2 regions of the Micromonospora sp. CPCC 205554 genome follow, and region 1 is predicted to be linked to the other one. Evidence: riboswitches for the same ligand, from Rfam matches in the RefSeq annotation. Region 1 holds a riboswitch; the other holds the start of a gene.
The links. Region 1 has a riboswitch for glycine ahead of gcvP (aminomethyl-transferring glycine dehydrogenase). Riboswitches for the same ligand answer to the same signal wherever they lie in the genome.

Region 1 (8,200 bases):
CACGGCGGGCCCGGCTCCGGGGCGGGCGCGTCCTGGCGGCGGCTGTTCGACCCGGCCGGCTACCGGATCGTGCTGTTCGATCAGCGCGGCTGCGGGCGCAGCACTCCCCCGGCCTCTGATCCGGCCACCGACCTGTCGGTGAACACCACCGCGCATCTGCTGGCCGACATGGAGGCGCTGCGGGCGCATCTGGGGATCGACAGGTGGCTGCTGTGCGGCGCGTCGTGGGGGTCGTCCCTTGCCCTGGCGTACGCGCAGCGGCACCCGGATCGGGTGAGCGCGCTGGTGCTGTTCAGCGTGGTCGCCAACACCAGCCGGGAGATCGAGTGGGTGACCCGGGACATGGGCCGGATCTTCCCGCAGGAGTGGGCGCGGTTCCGCGACGGCGTGCCCGAGGCCGACCGTGACGGTGACCTGTCGGCCGCGTATGCCCGGCTGGTCGCCGACCCGGACCCGGCGGTGCGGGATCGGGCGGCGCGGGACTGGTGCGACTGGGAGGACGTGCACGTGTCCCTGGCGGGCGGGTACGCGCCGGATCCGCGGTTCGCCGACCCGGTCTTCCGGTACGGGTTCACCCGGCTGGTAACCCACTACTTCGCCAACCGGGGCTTCCTGCCCGACGGGCAGCTGCTGCGCGACGCGGGCCGCCTCGCGGGCATTCCGGGGGTGCTGGTGCAGGGCCGCTTGGACGTCAGCGGGCCACCGGACATCGCCTGGCAGCTGACCCGGGACTGGCCTGATGCGCGGCTGGAGATCGTGGAGTCCGGCGGTCACGGGGGCGGGCACGGCATCGGCGAGCGGGTCGTTGCCGCCCTGGACTCCTTCGCCGCCGCGGGCTGAGCCGCCGCGCGCGGCCGCCACCGGACAGCCGTCAGCCGGCGAGCAGGGCGCGGATCGGGGCGGCCTTGGCGGCGGCCTCGGCGACCTCGGCGGCGGGGTCGCTGTCCCAGGTGATGCCTCCCCCGGCCCACAGGTGCAGCAGGTTCCCGTCGGCGGCGGCGGTGCGGATGGTCAGGCCCAGGTCGAGGCGGTCGGGGCCGACCCAGCCGAGCGCGCCCATGCTCGCGCCGCGTCCGACCGGCTCCAGCGCGGCGATGTGGGCCAGGGCGGCGTGTTTGGGCGCGCCGGTGACCGACCCGCCGGGGCACACCGCGCGCAGCAGGTCGGCCAGGCCGAGGCCGTCGGCGGGCGCCGCGGACACCGTGGACTCCGCCTGCCACAGGTCACACCAGCGGCGTACGGCGAACAGCTCGTCGACGCGCACCGACCCGGTGCGGGCGACGCGGGCCAGGTCGTTGCGTTCCAGGTCGACGATCATGACGTGTTCGGCGCGTTCCTTGGCCGAGGCGAGCAAATCGCGGCGTCCGGCGGGGGTGGCCGGGCGGGTGCCCTTGATCGGGCGGGTGACCAGCCGGCCGCGCTCGACGGCGATGAGGGTCTCCGGGGAGGCGCAGCCGAGCGCCCAGCCGGGGCCGTGCAGGGTGCCGCCGTAGCGGGCCCCGGGCAGCGCGGCGAGGCGGGCCAGCGCGGGCAGCGGGTCGCCGGTGTACGGGGCGGCGGCGTGGCCGACGACGTTGACCTGGTAGACGTCGCCGCGGGCGATGGCGTCGCGGACCGCGCCGACGGCGGCGGCGTGCGCGGCCGGGGTCCAGCTGTCGCGCCAGCCTCCGAGCCGCCACGGTGCGGGGGCCGGCGGCCGGGGTGCCGCCGGGCGGTCGGTGTGGTGGTAGACGACCACGACGAGGTCGGGCAGCGCCGGCGCGGGACCGGGCGCGCCGGGCGACACGCCGATGGCGTACGCGCCGGCGGCGGCGGACAGGTACAGCGCGGCGCCGCACACCCCGACGCCGGGGTCGTGGCGGCCGGGGCGGGACAGGTCGTCGCGGGTGATGCCGTGCGCGGCGAGGAAGCGTTGTGCCAGGTCGGCGGGGTCACCGCCGTCGCCGGTCGACCAGTGCAGGCGGGCGGTCTCGACGAGCCGGCGGCGGCATCCGGGCGGCGCGCCGGGTGCATCGACCTCCACCTGTGGGAGCGCTTCCACGACGTCTGGGCGGTTCCGGGTCATCCGTTCAGCCCATTCTGGGTGAACAAGACGCATCCTTGCTCGTTGCCGCTCAGTTTTCCTTGGTACTGTGCGTCACTGGTCATGTGAACCATGACACAGTGCCCCCACAGTCCGGAGAACCCGATGTGTCAGCACCAGCCCACCTGCCCCTCCGCCGACGCGACCGACCGCGAAGCCGCCCGCGTCCTCGCCTGCTTCCCTGAGCAGGGCTGGAGCCTGCTCTGCAACGGTGTCATCGTCTTCGAGGACACCGGTGAGCTGCTCCCCGACGGGCGCACCATCGCCCCGCACCGGGGTCCGGCCCGCCACGCCCTCGTCGCCTGAGCGATCACGCAGCGTCAGTGAGCGTACGCGCCGGTCATGACCGTCCGGCGCGCCGGCCGGGGCGGCGACAGCCCACCGCCCCGGCGTCAGCCGCTCAGTCCTCGAACGCCTCCGGCGCGGGGCACGAGCAGACCAGGTTCCGGTCGCCGTACGCGCCGTCGATGCGCCGCACCGGAGGCCAGTACCGGCCCGCCCGGTCGACACCCGCCGGGTAGGCGCCCACCGACCGCGGGTACGGGTGGGGCCACTCGTCGGCGGACACCATCGCCGCGGTGTGCGGCGCGTTGGACAGCGGGTTGTCCCCCGCCGGCCACTCCCCCGAGCCGACCTTGTCGATCTCCGCCCGGATCGCGATCATCGCGTCGCAGAAGCGGTCCAGCTCGGCCAGGTCCTCGCTCTCGGTCGGCTCCACCATCAGCGTCCCGGCCACCGGGAACGACATCGTCGGCGCGTGGAAGCCGTAGTCGATCAGCCGCTTCGCCACGTCGTCGACGCTGACCCCGGTGGCCTTGGTCAGCGGCCGCAGGTCCAGGATGCACTCGTGCGCGACCAGGCCCTTGTTGCCGGCGTACAGCACCGGGAAGTGGCCCCGCAGCCGCGCCGCCACGTAGTTCGCCGCCAGGACCGCCACGCCGGTGGCGCGGGCCAGCCCGTCGGCGCCCATCATCCGCAGGTACGCCCACGGGATCGGCAGGATCCCCGCCGACCCGTGGTTGGCCGCCGAGATCGCCGGCCGTCCGTCGGCGCGCGCACCGAGGGGGTCACCGGGCAGGAACGGCGCCAGGTGCGAACGCACCGCCACCGGTCCCACGCCGGGGCCGCCGCCGCCGTGCGGGATGCAGAACGTCTTGTGCAGGTTCAGGTGCGACACGTCCGCCCCGAACCGGCCCGGCTTGGCGAACCCGACGAGCGCGTTGAGGTTCGCGCCGTCGACGTACACCTGACCGCCGGCGTCGTGGACCTTCGCGCACAACTGGGCGATGCCGGTCTCGTACACGCCGTGCGTCGACGGGTACGTCACCATGATCGCGGCGAGCGCGTCCCGGTGCTTGTCGATCTTCGCGTCGAGGTCGACCAGGTCGACGTTGCCGTCGGCGTCGCAGCCGACCACCACCACCCGCATGCCGGCCATCACCGCCGACGCGGCGTTGGTGCCGTGCGCCGACGACGGGATCAGGCACACGTCGCGGTGGGCCTCGCCGCGCTCACGGTGGTAGGCGCGGATCGCCAGCAGCCCGGCCAGCTCACCCTGCGACCCGGCGTTGGGCTGCACGCTCACCGCGTCGTAGCCGGTGACCTCGGCCAGCCAGCCCTCCAGCTGCGCGATCAGTTCCCGGTACCCGGCGGTCTGCTCGTCCGGCGCGAACGGGTGCAGGTGCGCGAACTCCGGCCAGGTGATCGGTTCCATCTCGGTGGTGGCGTTGAGCTTCATCGTGCACGACCCCAGCGGGATCATGCCCCGATCCAGCGCGTAGTCGAAGTCGGCCAGGCGGCGCAGGTAACGCAGCATCGCCGTCTCCGAGTGGTGGCTGTGGAACACCGGGTGGGTGAGGAACTCCGACGTGCGGGCCAGCCCGTCGGGCAGGGCCACGTCGGCGTCGCCGTCGAACCCGTCGACGCCGAACGCCGCCCACACCGCGGCGAGGTGCGCGGGCGTGGTGGTCTCGTCGCAGGAGATGCCGACCCGGTCGGCGTCGACCAGCCGCAGGTTCACGTTGCGCGCCGCCGCGGCCGCCACCACGTCGGCGGCGCGGCCCGGCACGGTCGCGGTGACGGTGTCGAAGAACGCGACGTCCGCGACCTGCACGCCCCCAGCGCGCAGCCCGGCCGCGAGCCGCGCCGCCGCCTCGTGGGTACGCCGGGCGATGGCCCGCAGCCCGTCCGGGCCGTGGTAGACGGCGTACATGCCGGCCATCACGGCGAGGAGCACCTGGGCGGTGCAGATGTTGCTGGTCGCCTTCTCCCGGCGGATGTGCTGCTCGCGGGTCTGCAACGCCAGCCGGTACGCCGGGTTGCCGTCGGCGTCGCGGGACACCCCCACGAGACGGCCGGGCAGCATCCGCTCCAGGCCCGACCGCACCGCCAGGTAACCGGCGTGCGGCCCGCCGAAGCCCATCGGTACGCCGAAGCGCTGGGTGGTGCCGGCGGCGATGTCGGCGCCGATCTCGCCCGGCGGGCGCAGCAGCGTCAACGCCAGCAGATCCGCCGCCACCGTCACCAGCGCGCCCACGCCGTGCGCCGCCTCGACCAGCGCCCGGTGGTCGCGGACCGCGCCGGACGCGCCCGGGTACTGCAGGTGCAGGCCGAAGAACTCCGCCGGCAGCTCGTCCCGCTCGACGTCGATCACGCGCACGTCGATGCCGAGCGGCTCCGCGCGGCTGGTGATCACCGCGACGGTCTGCGGCAGCGCGTCGGCGTCGACGACGTACACCGGGCTCCTGCTCTTGGACGCGCGGCGGGCGAGCGTCATCGCCTCGGCCGCGGCGGTGCCCTCGTCGAGCATCGACGCGTTCGCGACTGGTAGCGCAGTCAGGCCGGACACCATGCTTTGGAAGTTCAGCAGCGCCTCCAGCCGGCCCTGGCTGATCTCCGGCTGGTACGGCGTGTACGCGGTGTACCAGGCCGGGTTCTCCAGCACGTTGCGGCGGATCACCGCCGGGGTGTGCGTGCCGTGGTAACCCAGGCCGATCATGGACACCGCGACGGTGTTACGGGCGGCGAGGGCCCGCAGCTCGGCGATCGCCTCCCGCTCGCCCGCCGGGGCGGGCAGGTCCAGGGTGCCGTGCCAGCGGATCACCTCGGGGATCGCGGCGTCCATCAGCTCGTCGACGGAGCTGTAACCGACGGTGTCCAGCATCCGGCGCTCGTCGTCGCGGCCGGGGCCGATGTGCCGGTCGGCGAACTGCTCTGCGGTCATGCGCTGCGCTCCTTGGTGGGGCGAGGTCGACGGGTCGGCCTCCCCCTGAGTCGCGCTGACGCGCTCCACAGCGCCTGCCCACGTGGTCCTTTTGCCTGAGAGGTTCCGGGGAGAATCTGCCCCTTCGGCGCCGTCGGGTCGACGGTCTCTCCCACGTGGGTGGTACCGGCACCTCCCACGCTACCAGCGGGCGTGTTTCCGGCTCATGTCCCGGGGGTTGATCACACCGGCGCCGGCGCCGCCGTCACCCGGTCGGCCAGCGCGCACAGCGTGGCGCCCAGCGGGGCGTCCAGGCGCAGCGCCGCGTGGGCGTCGCCGCGGGTGACGCCCTGGTTGACGATCGCCACCGGGATGCCGTGGCGGGCCGCACGCAGCACGAACCGCCGCCCCGACATCACCGTCAACGACGACCCGAGCACCAGCAGCGCCCGGGCCCGCTCGACCAGCGCGAAACAGTCCGCGACACGCGGGGCGGGGACGGTCTCGCCGAAGAACACCACGTCCGGTTTCAGCATGCCGGTGCCGCAGAGCCCGCAGTCGACGGTGCGGAACCCGGTCACCGCCTCGTCGGGCAGGTCCACGTCGCCGTCGGGGTTGACGCGCGCCACCCGCGCGCCGAAGCCCGGGTTCGCCTCCGACAGGCGCCGGTGCAGCTCGTCACGGCCGGTGGCGTTGCCGCAGTCCAGGCACGTCACCTCGTCGAGGCGCCCGTGCAGCTCGATCACGCCGGTGGCGCCGGCGGCGGTGTGCAGCCCGTCGACGTTCTGGGTGATGATCCCGCCGAGCAGCCCGGCCGCCTGCAACCGGGCCACCGCCCGGTGCCCGTCGTTGGGCGCCGCCCGGGCGATGGTCTGCCAGCCCAGATGGCTGCGCGCCCAGTACCGTCGCCGGGCCAGCGGATCCCGGGTGAACTCCTGGTACGTCATCGGGGTGTGCCGGCGCGCCGCACCGCTGGGCCCCCGGTAGTCCGGGATGCCCGACTCGGTGGACAGGCCCGCGCCGCTGAGCACCACCACGTCCCCGGCCGCCACCAGCCGCGCCAGTTCCTCGAACGCCTCACTCACCCGTCCATGGTCCCTCACCGGCCCCGCACCTCCCACCCGCTCACCCGGTCGCCCGGCGAGGCCGCCGGGTCCGGGCTAGGTTGAGCGCATGCGCGTCGTCATCGCCGGAGGGCACGGAAAGATCGCCAAACTGCTGGAGCGGGAACTGGCCGGACGCGGAGACACCGCGCTCGGACTGATCCGCAACCCCGACCACGCCGCCGCGCTGCGCGCCGCCGGCGCCGAACCCGTCGTGTGCGACCTGGAACACACCGACGTCGACACCCTCGCCGCCCACCTGACCGGCGCCGACGCGGTCGTGTTCGCCGCCGGCGCCGGACCCGGCAGCGGCGCCGCCCGCAAGGACACCGTCGACCGGGGCGCCGCCGTGCTGCTCGCCGACGCCGCCGTCCAGGCCGGGGTACGCCGCTACCTGCTGGTCTCCTCCATGGGCGTGGACGCCGCGCCCGCCGACGGCACCGACGACGTGTGGGCGGCGTACCTGCGGGCCAAGAAAGCCGCCGAGGACGACGTCGCCGCACGGGACCTCGACGTGACGGTACTGCGGCCCGGCCGGCTCACCGACGACGAACCCGCAGGCCGGATCAGCCTGGCCCGGCACGTCGAACCCGGCGCGATCAGCCGCGCCGACGTGGCCCGGGTCCTGCTCGCCCTGCTGTACGCCCCGGCCACCGCCGGGCACACCCTGGAACTCGTCGGCGGGGACAGCCCCATCGCCGAGGCGGTCACCGCGGTCACCGCCTGACCCACCGGCTACGTCCCGGCCCGCCCGTCGCGGCGGACCGGGACGCCGGTCAACGCTGGTGACGGGACAACGCCGGCTGCGGCGAGCCCCCGCCGCCCTGCGGCAACTCCCGGGCGATCCGCTCCATCGTGCGCGACAACTGCTCACTGCCGTCGTCGAGGTGCCGGGCCGCCGCCTGCATGTGCGAGATCATCATCTCGCCGAAGATCCGCAACGCCTCCCGCGTCGCCACCGAGTCGTCGAAACCGCTCCCGGCGGCGCTGCGGTACTCCGTCACCGCCCGCTCGGCCTCCCGCTTCGCCTCCTCCGCCGCCGCCCGCATGTAACTCTCGTACTGCGTACGGGCGTACTCGGCGACCCGGCGCGCGTAGTCGTGGGCCTGCGCGATGATCTGCTCGGCCTCCCGCTGCGCCGCCGACAACAGGTTGACCTCCTTCGCCGCCGGCGCCACCGCCGCCTCGGTGCTCGGGATCACCCCGTGCCGGTGCAGCTCCAGATGGTCGTTGAGCCGCTCGTTCTCCGCCCGCAGATTCGCCACCTGCGCCGCCAGCAGATCCAGCTCGTCGGCCACCTGCAACCGGAACCGGTCCACATCGGTCTGGTCGTAACCACGCCGGGTGAACGCCGCCGACCCGAACTCCCACCGCCGGACCCGGTCCGAGGTCAACCGCACCTGCACCGGACCGGACACCTGCTGCGCGTCGTAACTGCTGATCGGACCCGCGCTCACCGGTCCACCTCCGTTGCTTGCAACCCGTCCGCGCCGGTCATCGTCCGCCACACCGGGCCGTACCAGTGCTTGCCGTAACCCTCGTGATGCACCTGGCCCGGCTGATACCCGGCACCGGTCAACGCCGCCACCGAATGACCCACCATCTCGTCGGAACCGCACACGTACACGTGCCGCGACCGCCAGTCCCCGTCGGCCAGCACCCGGTCGGCGATACGCACCGACTCGCCCGGCCGGGCCGGATCCGCACCGGCCACGTACGACACCCGCAGCCACGGATGCGTCGCCGCCAACTTGTCGATCGCCTCGCTGTCGTAGAACTCCGTCCGCGAACGGGCACCCACGTACAGGTCCA
Region 2 (8,200 bases), on a different contig from region 1:
CCACCCAGGGAAATTCGGTACGCAGTTCGTCCAGTACGGCCAGCGTCAGGTCAACCGTGGTGTGATCCTCCATGTCGAGGGTCACCGTGGCGTCGGCGGCAGCCGCAGCGGCACAGATGTCGCGTGTCAGCCGATAGGCGTGTCGGCGACCGTTGTGGGGCAGCGCGCTACCGAGCGCCGACAGTTTCACCGACACCTCGGCCATACCGGGCATCCGCGTCGCGGAGAGCAGGCTGAGATACGCGTCGCGTACAGCGGCAGCCTGCTCGACTGTCGTCGTTCCTTCGCCGAGATGGTCGATCGTCACCCGCATCCCGGAATCGACGATGCGCCGCGCTACTGCGATCGCCTCGTCGTTGACCTCGCCGGCAACGAATCGTTGCACCACGCCCCGGGTCAGGGGGGATCCGGCCACGATTCTCCGGAGTCGGTGACTGCCGGCCGCCATCAGCAACAGCTTGTTCGGCAATTGGGGTCCTTTCTCGGGGCTGTTGTCGCCCTCAGGAAGCAGAGCGTGACGAAGTGATCTACCACCCGCGGGAGCTCGGGTTCCCCGTACGGTCAGGAGGTGTGGCCGGGATGGAGGGGGTGCCGATCGACGAGGCGAGCCACCCGCGTGCGTAGCGACGTGTCAGCCTCCTTGCCAGTCAGAGCACCGGCGATGATGTCGGCCACCTCCATGAACTCCGCTTCGGAGAATCCTCGGGTGGCGAGACCGGAGGTGCCGATCCGTAGCCCGGAGGTCACCATCGGCGGGCGGGGGTCGAACGGCACGGCATTACGGTTGACGGTGATGCCGACGCCTTGCAGCAGCCGCTCCGCCTGCGCGCCATCGAGATCCGCGTGACTCAGGTCGACCAGCACCAGGTGCACGTCGGTGCCTCCGCTGACCACCCGGATGCCGGCCTTCGCGACCTCGGCGGCGCCGAGACGATCGGCAACGATCTTCGCGCCGGTCAGGGCGCGCCGCTGCTGATCCTGGAACTGCGGTTCTCCGGCGATCCGAAAGGCCACCGCCTTCGCGGCCACGACATGCGCCAGCGGACCGCCTTGCTGGCCTGGGAAGACCGCAGAGTCCAGCCTCCGCGCGAGATCGGTGTACGCGCTGAGGATGGTGCCGCCCCGGGGGCCGCCGAGGGTCTTGTGCGTGGTCAGGGTGACGACATGGGCGTGAGGCACCGGGTTGGGATGCAGACCGGCCGCGACCAACCCGGCGAAATGTGCCATGTCCACGAGCAGGTATGCATCCACCTGATCGGCGATCCGCCGGAACCGGGCGAAATCGAGCGTCCGAGGGTAGGCCGACCAGCCGGCGATGAGCAGCTTCGGCCGATGCTCGCGCGCCAGCTCTTCGACCTCGTCCATGTCGATCAGGTGGTTTTCGGCGCCTACGCGATAGCTCACGGCCCGGTACAGCCGCCCCGAGTAGTTGATGCGCATGCCATGGGTCAGATGACCGCCGTGAGCGAGGTCGAGCCCGAGGATGGTGTCACCCGGCTGGAGCAGAGCAGCCATCACGGCGGCGTTCGCCTGCGATCCGGAATGCGGCTGCACGTTCGCGTACGTGGCACCGAACAGCCGCTTGGCCCGGTCGATCGCCAGGCACTCGATGTCGTCGACATGCTCGCATCCGCTGTAGTAGCGCCGCCCCGGGTAGCCCTCCGCGTACTTGTTGGTGAGGGCCGATCCCTGCGCCTGAAGCACGGCTCGGGGCGCGAGATTCTCGGAGGCGATCATGCCCAAGGTCTCGTGTTGGCGGCGTAGCTCCCGGCCGATCGCCTCGGCGACGACGGGGTCGAGGTCGGCCAGATCATCGTCGAAGGCTGCCATCGGGGCCTACCGCGACTCGTTGGAGAAGGCGCGGTACTCGTCCGGCGACATCAGGGAAGGCACCTGCGCCAACCGGACCCGCAGAAGCCAGCCTTTGCCGTACGGATCGACGCCGATCAGGCCCGGATCGGCGATGACCGCCTCGTTGACGGCGACGACCTCTCCGCTGACCGGGAGGTACAGCTCCGCGACCGACTTCGTGGACTCGACCTCTCCACACACGTCACCGGCAGTCAGGTGGCTCCCCGGCTCGGGCAGTTGCACATAGATGACATCACCGAGCGCTTCGGCGGCGAAAGCGGTGATGCCTACTTCGGCCGGCTGAACCGAGTCGTTGACCCACTCGTGGTTGAGGCTGTACTTCAGGTGTTCCGGTACGTTCATGACGCTGAACCCTCGCAAGGAATGGCCGCGATCACCGCGGACGACGGTAGAACGGAAGAGGGACGATCTCGACGGGCTCGGTGGTCCCCCGGATCTGCACGGCCAGCCGGATGCTGTCGCCGGTGCCGGCACGGATGCCGGCCATCGCGATCGGTCGTTTGAATGTGGGTGACGGGGCGCCGCTTGTGATGAGGCCGACCGGATCAGCACCATGGCCGTCGTCGGTCAGCGTCACCACCTGCTGGCCCGCTCGGGGAATTCTCTGCCCGGACGCGACGAGGCCGACGAGCCGACGGGTGACGCCGCTCTTGTGGGCCTCGGCCAGCGCGGCTCGTCCGACGAAGTCGCCTGGTTTGACGAAGGACACCACCCGCCCCAGCCCGGCATCGAACGGGGTGACGTCACGGCCGATCTCTGCGCCGTACAACGGCATCCCAGCCTCGATGCGGAGGGTGTCGCGGCACGCCAGCCCCGTGGGCGTCAAGCCGTGACGCCGACCGGCCACAAGCGCTGCTTCCCACGTGCGGACCGCGTCTTCGGCGTGTACGAGCAGTTCGAAGCCGTCTTCGCCGGTGTAGCCGGTACGAGCCACGACGGCTGGCCGACCGTCGATGTCCAGTAGCGCTACGGTGTAGTAGCGGAGCCGGGTGAGTCCCGTACCGGTCAGGGCTTCCACGATGGGGGCGGCGCGCGGCCCCTGCACCGCGATGATCGCCCGCTCGTTCGTGCGGTCGGCGGCCCAGGCCGCGTAGTCCGCACAACGGGTCCTGATGGCCTCATGTACGACGCGTGTGTTGATGGCGTTGACGACCAGCAGGTACCGGTGCGATGCCAGACGATAGGCAACGAGGTCGTCCAGCACCCCGCCGGCGGCGTCGCAGAGCATGGTGTAGCGCGCGCCGCCGATCGGTACGGCGGACAGGTGCCCGACCAGAGCGTAGTCCAGTGCTGCCGGGGCCTCCGGCCCCGACACCTCGAGCTGACCCATGTGGCTGAGATCGAAGAGGCCGGCCTGTTCGCGTACGGCGCGGTGCTCAGCGAGCTCACTTCCGTAGCGAAGGGGCATCCGCCAGCCGCTGAAGTCGGTGAATCGAGCTCCGTGTCCTATGTGCGACGCATGCAGAGGTGAGCGGAGCAGAGCCGCAGGATCCTGGTGCACGGGGGCGCTCCTCGTCCCGACGCACGCGGCGTCGAACGGTCGGTTGCCTCCCGCTCTGTCATTGACCTGAGAGCTTCACCGCTGCGTCAGCGGCTTGCACCGTGGGTGAGACGACGGTCGTCTGCTTTCCAGAGTCACCTCGCCTGCACGGTAATGGGGCCTGAGAGTTTCTTGGGAGTTTGCTCCTTCGGCGCTCCGAATGAACGGAGTCTCTCCCGTGCAGGTTCGAATGGTGTCTATGTAGTTGTGGGCCATTCGCAGGTTAGATGACGGCACATACCGCGTCAACATCATCCTGCCCATAGCTGATGCCTATATATCGCCGTCGGATCGCTACGACGCTGCGGGATGGGCGTGGGGATTGGCCCGCCACCATCGGGCGAAGGCAGCGTTGTCGTTGACGTGATCCAGGTAGGCCCGGGTGATGGCCTGGAACAGGGTGCTGCTCTGTGCCGAGGTCAGCGCATCGCGCCGCCAGACGACCATCAGCCTGGCCAGCAACTGCGGCTCCCCGCGCAGCGGCAGCACCCGAGTCCCGGCGGCCGGGGCCCAGGTCGGGTCGACCAGCCGGACACCGTCTCCGGCGGCCACCAGTGGGTGCGCGGCGCCACTCGGCGCTTCGTACCGGATCTTCGGCTCGAAACCTGCAGCGCGGCAGGCCCGTCGCAGCGAGGCAAGTGAGCCGTCGTCCGGCCCCGGCGGGCACACCCACGATTCGTTTCTCAGGTCGGCCAGCCGCACCTGCTCGTGGTGGGACTGCGGGTGGGAGGCGGACATGGCGACGAAGATCGGGTAACGGGGGATCAGTGGCCGGCTGGTGAGCGTGGGACCGATCGGCATCTCGAAGCCCTCAAGGATGCCCAGCAACGCGGCATCCAACTGGCCCCGGGTGAGTGCCTCCACCAACAGGCGCGAGGACGGCTCGATCTGCAGCGCGATCTCCGGATCCGGGAACGCTTCCGCGACATGACGTACGATACTGCCCGCGCAGGCGATGTGGACGGTGCCGAGTCGGAGCAGGCCCGGATTGGGGTGCCGGTCGCCGAAGTCCTCGACGAGCGCGTCGACCTCGGCCAGCACGACGCGGGCGCGCTGGAGCACCTGCTTGCCGAGTTCGGTCGGTTGCATACCGGTACGGCTTCGGACGAACAGCGGCCCACCGACCGTCTTCTCGATCCGATGCACCTGGGCCGTCAGCGCGGGCTGCGACAGACCCAGGCGGGCGGCGGCGCCGGTCACGCTTCCGGCCTCGGCGATGGCACTGATCGCCCGCAGGTGGCGCACATCGATGCCCATGACCGAGATTATGCACGCGACCGCAGGCGGCGCGGTGGCCACAGGCCAGGCGGGCGCGCCGCCCGGCGACTCCCGCCGGGCGGCGCGCTCATACCCATCACATGGGGTTCAGTAGCGCGTGCTCACCGTGGCGCCGGAGCAGGCGGTCTTCCCGTAGAGGCTGATGTAGTGGTACCCGGCGGCCGGGCTGGGGATGGCCAGCGACTCGGTGTTGCCGGCCCCGGCGGAGGAGCGGGTGGCGTTGCTGGTGGTGGCCCAGCTCGACGGACTGTAGTAGAGATCGCAGTTGCCTGTGCCGCCGGCCGCGGCAATGGTGAGGGTGCTGACGCCGGCGGGCAGGTAGATGTACAGGTAGTCGTAGTTGCCCGCGGTCGCGGAGCGTCCGCTGCGCTGGCAGTTGCGGTCGAGGGTACGCGTGTCAGTGCCGCCGCATTCCGGCATGGTGGTGCCGCCGCCCGTCGTGACCGAGATGGTCTGGGACGATCTCGCGGTCGCTCCCTGGTTGTCGGTGACCGTCAGCGAGACGGTGTAGGTGCCGGCCGCAGCGTAGGTCTTGCTGGGGTTGACGGTCGACGAGGTGCTCCCGTCCCCGAAGGCCCACTGCCGTGAGGCGATGCTGCCGTCGGCGTCCGTGGACCGGTCGGTGAAGGTGGCGGTGAGCCCACTGGTCGCCACGGTGAACGAGGCGGACGGCGGCTGGTTGGTCGGGGGCGGCGTGGTGCCCCCGCCGCAATCCCCTGCCGCGCAGCGCGTCAGCCAGGCGTCGAAGTCGGCGTCGTAGCGCGAGCCGATGGTGCTGGTGAGGTACGTGCGGGCGGCGTTGAATGCCCCCGATCGGTAGTATCCGAGCACTGTCGTCATGTCCGGCCGATGGGACTGCATCATGTACCGCACGGCCAGGTAGCCCCAGTTGTAGATGCGCGTCTGGTCGTTGTTGTAGGTGGTGTCGAACAGCGTGCGCAGCGCATAGGTGTGGTTGCCCGCCTGGTTCTGGGCGCTGGTGTAGGTGACGTTCCGGTAGGAGTAGGAGACGTACTCGGCGAAGCCTTCGATCCACCAGATGGTAGGTGTGGTGATGTTGGCGCTGAAGTCGCCGTACATGTTGAACCGGCCATCGAGGTAGTGGGTGTACTCGTGGTTGAGGTTCCAGATCTGGAAGGCCGGCCGGACCCACTCGGCTTCGTAGGCGATGAACCTTGCCTGGTTGCTGGGGTCCGGCGGGTTGCCCTCCAGGTACATACCACCGTTGTTCGTATCGATGCCGTAGATGGCGCCCGCGTAGGTCTGGTAGTCGGTGCTCGAGTTGAAGACGACAACCTTGATGTCGGTGTTGACATCGCCTGCCACCGGCCCGCTGTCCCCGACCAGGCTGTGGAAGTAGGCGTCCTGGCCCTTCAGGCTGGTGCAGGACTGGCTCAGTTCAGCCGAGGTCATGTCCTGCGCGACGATCTTGATCGATGGGCTGCATGTGTAGTTGATCGTCAGGACAGAGCTGGTCAGCTGGGCGGAGAGGTTGCAGGTGGTGTAGTAGGAGCAGTTGGCGACGTCGTATGCCTGGGTCATCTCGGCGACGCCGACCCAGAGCGGCGCGGTCGGGCCGGTCATGTTGCTTCGCGAGAGAAGCGCCGACGCCATCGGCCGCGCGATGGGCTTGAGCGGGGCGTGCTGCAGGAATCGTCCGAGTTCCCGGCCCGCGTTCGACGTGAGGTAGCCGTTGTCGGTGCCGAGGAGGCCGGCGTGGGTGTTGGCGAAGTTGTACAGGTTGTCGAGCACGGTGCGGTCGCCCTGCACGGCGGAGACGAACGCGGGCACCTGGTGGCCTCGGAACAGCACCGTGTAGACGTTGTTGACCGCGTTGAGCATGTACCAGGACGAGGTGTACGACGAGTTGAAGCCGGTCAGGAGCCGGTTCACCACGAACAGGTATCGGGCGTTCTCCTGTGCGCTGTCGATGAGCGTCACCGCCTCCGCCAGGGTTTCACCGTTGGCGTCGGTCACGTCCCAGGCGCGTGCGTTCGCGAAGAAGGCGTCGAGCGCTGAGCGGATTGCGGTCTGCAGTGCCGGCCCGTACGTTCCGACGCTCGTGTCGTACCACTGCACGTAGTAGCCGGCCCGCAGGTAGAGAACGAGCTGGGGCATGCCGGTGGAGGGGTTACCCGGGTAGCCGGGCGAGCCGTCCCGCACGGCGTACGCGACGCTTGCCATCTGCGCCTCGCGGAAGGCGTTGTAGGCATCGCTGCCGGAGAGGCTGAACAGGCTGTTGATGCAGTCGACAGTGGATCCCTTGATCTGGCTGACCAGCGCCGATCCCGTTCGGCCGGTGAAGTCTGCGGGGCTGCAGGCGGCAGCGGCGGCGCGAGACCCGGCGTCCGACGGCCGAGCGCGTCGCTTCGCGGTTGCGGGGCGGTCGTAGTCGACGCGGGCGGCGTCCTTCGCGGCCGGCTGCGGCGGGCGCTTGTGTACGGGGAGCGCCTGCTCGCTCACATGGTCTACCCGGTCCTTGCCCCGAACAGTCGCATCGCCCGCTGCCGGCGGTGCCGCATCGGTCTTTCTGGCCTGCTGCCCGGGTGGCACGGGCCGCGCCGTGTTCGCGGCGGCCGGCGGCGCGATGACGCCGCAGGCGAGCGTCAGCGCGGTGAGCGCGCCGAACAGCTGACCTAGTCTTCGCCGCAATGGGTGTCCAGACATGCTCTCTCCTCATGGGCGAGGGTGTGATCCAGCAAAGGCGCTGACGCACTTCGATGGATGCTTGGGGGGTGGACGCTAGCCAGGCGGCTCCGGCGGCCACAACGAGTCCACAGCGGGTGGTCAGGGTGGCCCGCCTGGGCCTTACCGGAACCTGTGAGCGATGCGTCGAGGGTCGTCGGATCGATCAGGCGACGTGATGGACAGATGACATGAAAGCGGGCGGTCCGGTCGTGCGATCGTCCAGGTGTTCACGATTCAGACACCGGACGGCAACCATGGCGACCATCTTGCTCATCGACGAAGACCATCGCTATCGGCGCCTACTCGGCGATCAGTTGACGCGCTTCGGTCATCTGGTCACCGAGATCGCCCTCCATGAGAGCGGGCGGACGCTGTCCGACCTGACCTGCCACACCCACCGGAGGCCGGATGTCGTGATCGTAGACCCGGTCGTGCCGGCGGTGGACGGGCTGCTGCTGATGCGCCTGCTGTGTGTCGCGTCCCGCCGCCCGGTTCTGGCACACAGCATCAGGAGTATCGACGATGACGTCGTCCGCATGCTGCGCGCCGGCGCAGACGGATTCCTGCCGAAGCCGTGTCCACCCGCGGTGGTTGACGCCTCCGTCCGCGCTCTGCTGCGCCGGGTTCCGCCGGCACCGCCTCCGGCGCCGTCCGAGGTCGGCGCTCTTCGCATCGATGTGGCAGGTCGCAGCGTCTCAGTGGACGGACGACCCGTGGCGCTGACGCGTACCGAGTTCGAGCTTCTCGCCTATCTTGCGGAGCACCCCGGCCGGGTGGTGCCACGGTCGCAGCTACGGACGAGGATCCGCGCGGAGGGCCTGC

Region 2: it holds a riboswitch for glycine, as region 1 does, so the genes downstream of both, gcvT (glycine cleavage system aminomethyltransferase GcvT) here and gcvP (aminomethyl-transferring glycine dehydrogenase) in region 1, are expected to answer to the same signal.

Annotation. Positions count from the first base shown of each region.
Region 1 covers NZ_JBAKHP010000022.1:24,376-32,575, reverse strand. The annotation lists gene pip (prolyl aminopeptidase) at 1-840, shown strand, start outside; gene V6U82_RS23220 (chorismate-binding protein) at 872-2,065, opposite strand; gene V6U82_RS23215 (DUF5999 family protein) at 2,189-2,389, shown strand; gene gcvP (aminomethyl-transferring glycine dehydrogenase) at 2,484-5,306, opposite strand; glycine riboswitch at 5,380-5,470, opposite strand; gene V6U82_RS23205 (NAD-dependent protein deacetylase) at 5,528-6,370, opposite strand; gene V6U82_RS23200 (NAD(P)H-binding protein) at 6,459-7,115, shown strand; gene V6U82_RS23195 (DivIVA domain-containing protein) at 7,165-7,845, opposite strand; gene V6U82_RS23190 (globin domain-containing protein) at 7,842-8,200, opposite strand, start outside.
Region 2 covers NZ_JBAKHP010000034.1:627-8,826, forward strand. The annotation lists gene V6U82_RS27690 (proline dehydrogenase family protein) at 1-469, opposite strand, end outside; gene glyA (serine hydroxymethyltransferase) at 562-1,830, opposite strand; gene gcvH (glycine cleavage system protein GcvH) at 1,837-2,214, opposite strand; gene gcvT (glycine cleavage system aminomethyltransferase GcvT) at 2,246-3,373, opposite strand; glycine riboswitch at 3,512-3,601, opposite strand; gene V6U82_RS27710 (LysR substrate-binding domain-containing protein) at 3,707-4,669, opposite strand; gene V6U82_RS27715 (collagenase) at 4,778-7,243, opposite strand; gene V6U82_RS27720 (response regulator transcription factor) at 7,633-8,200, shown strand, end outside.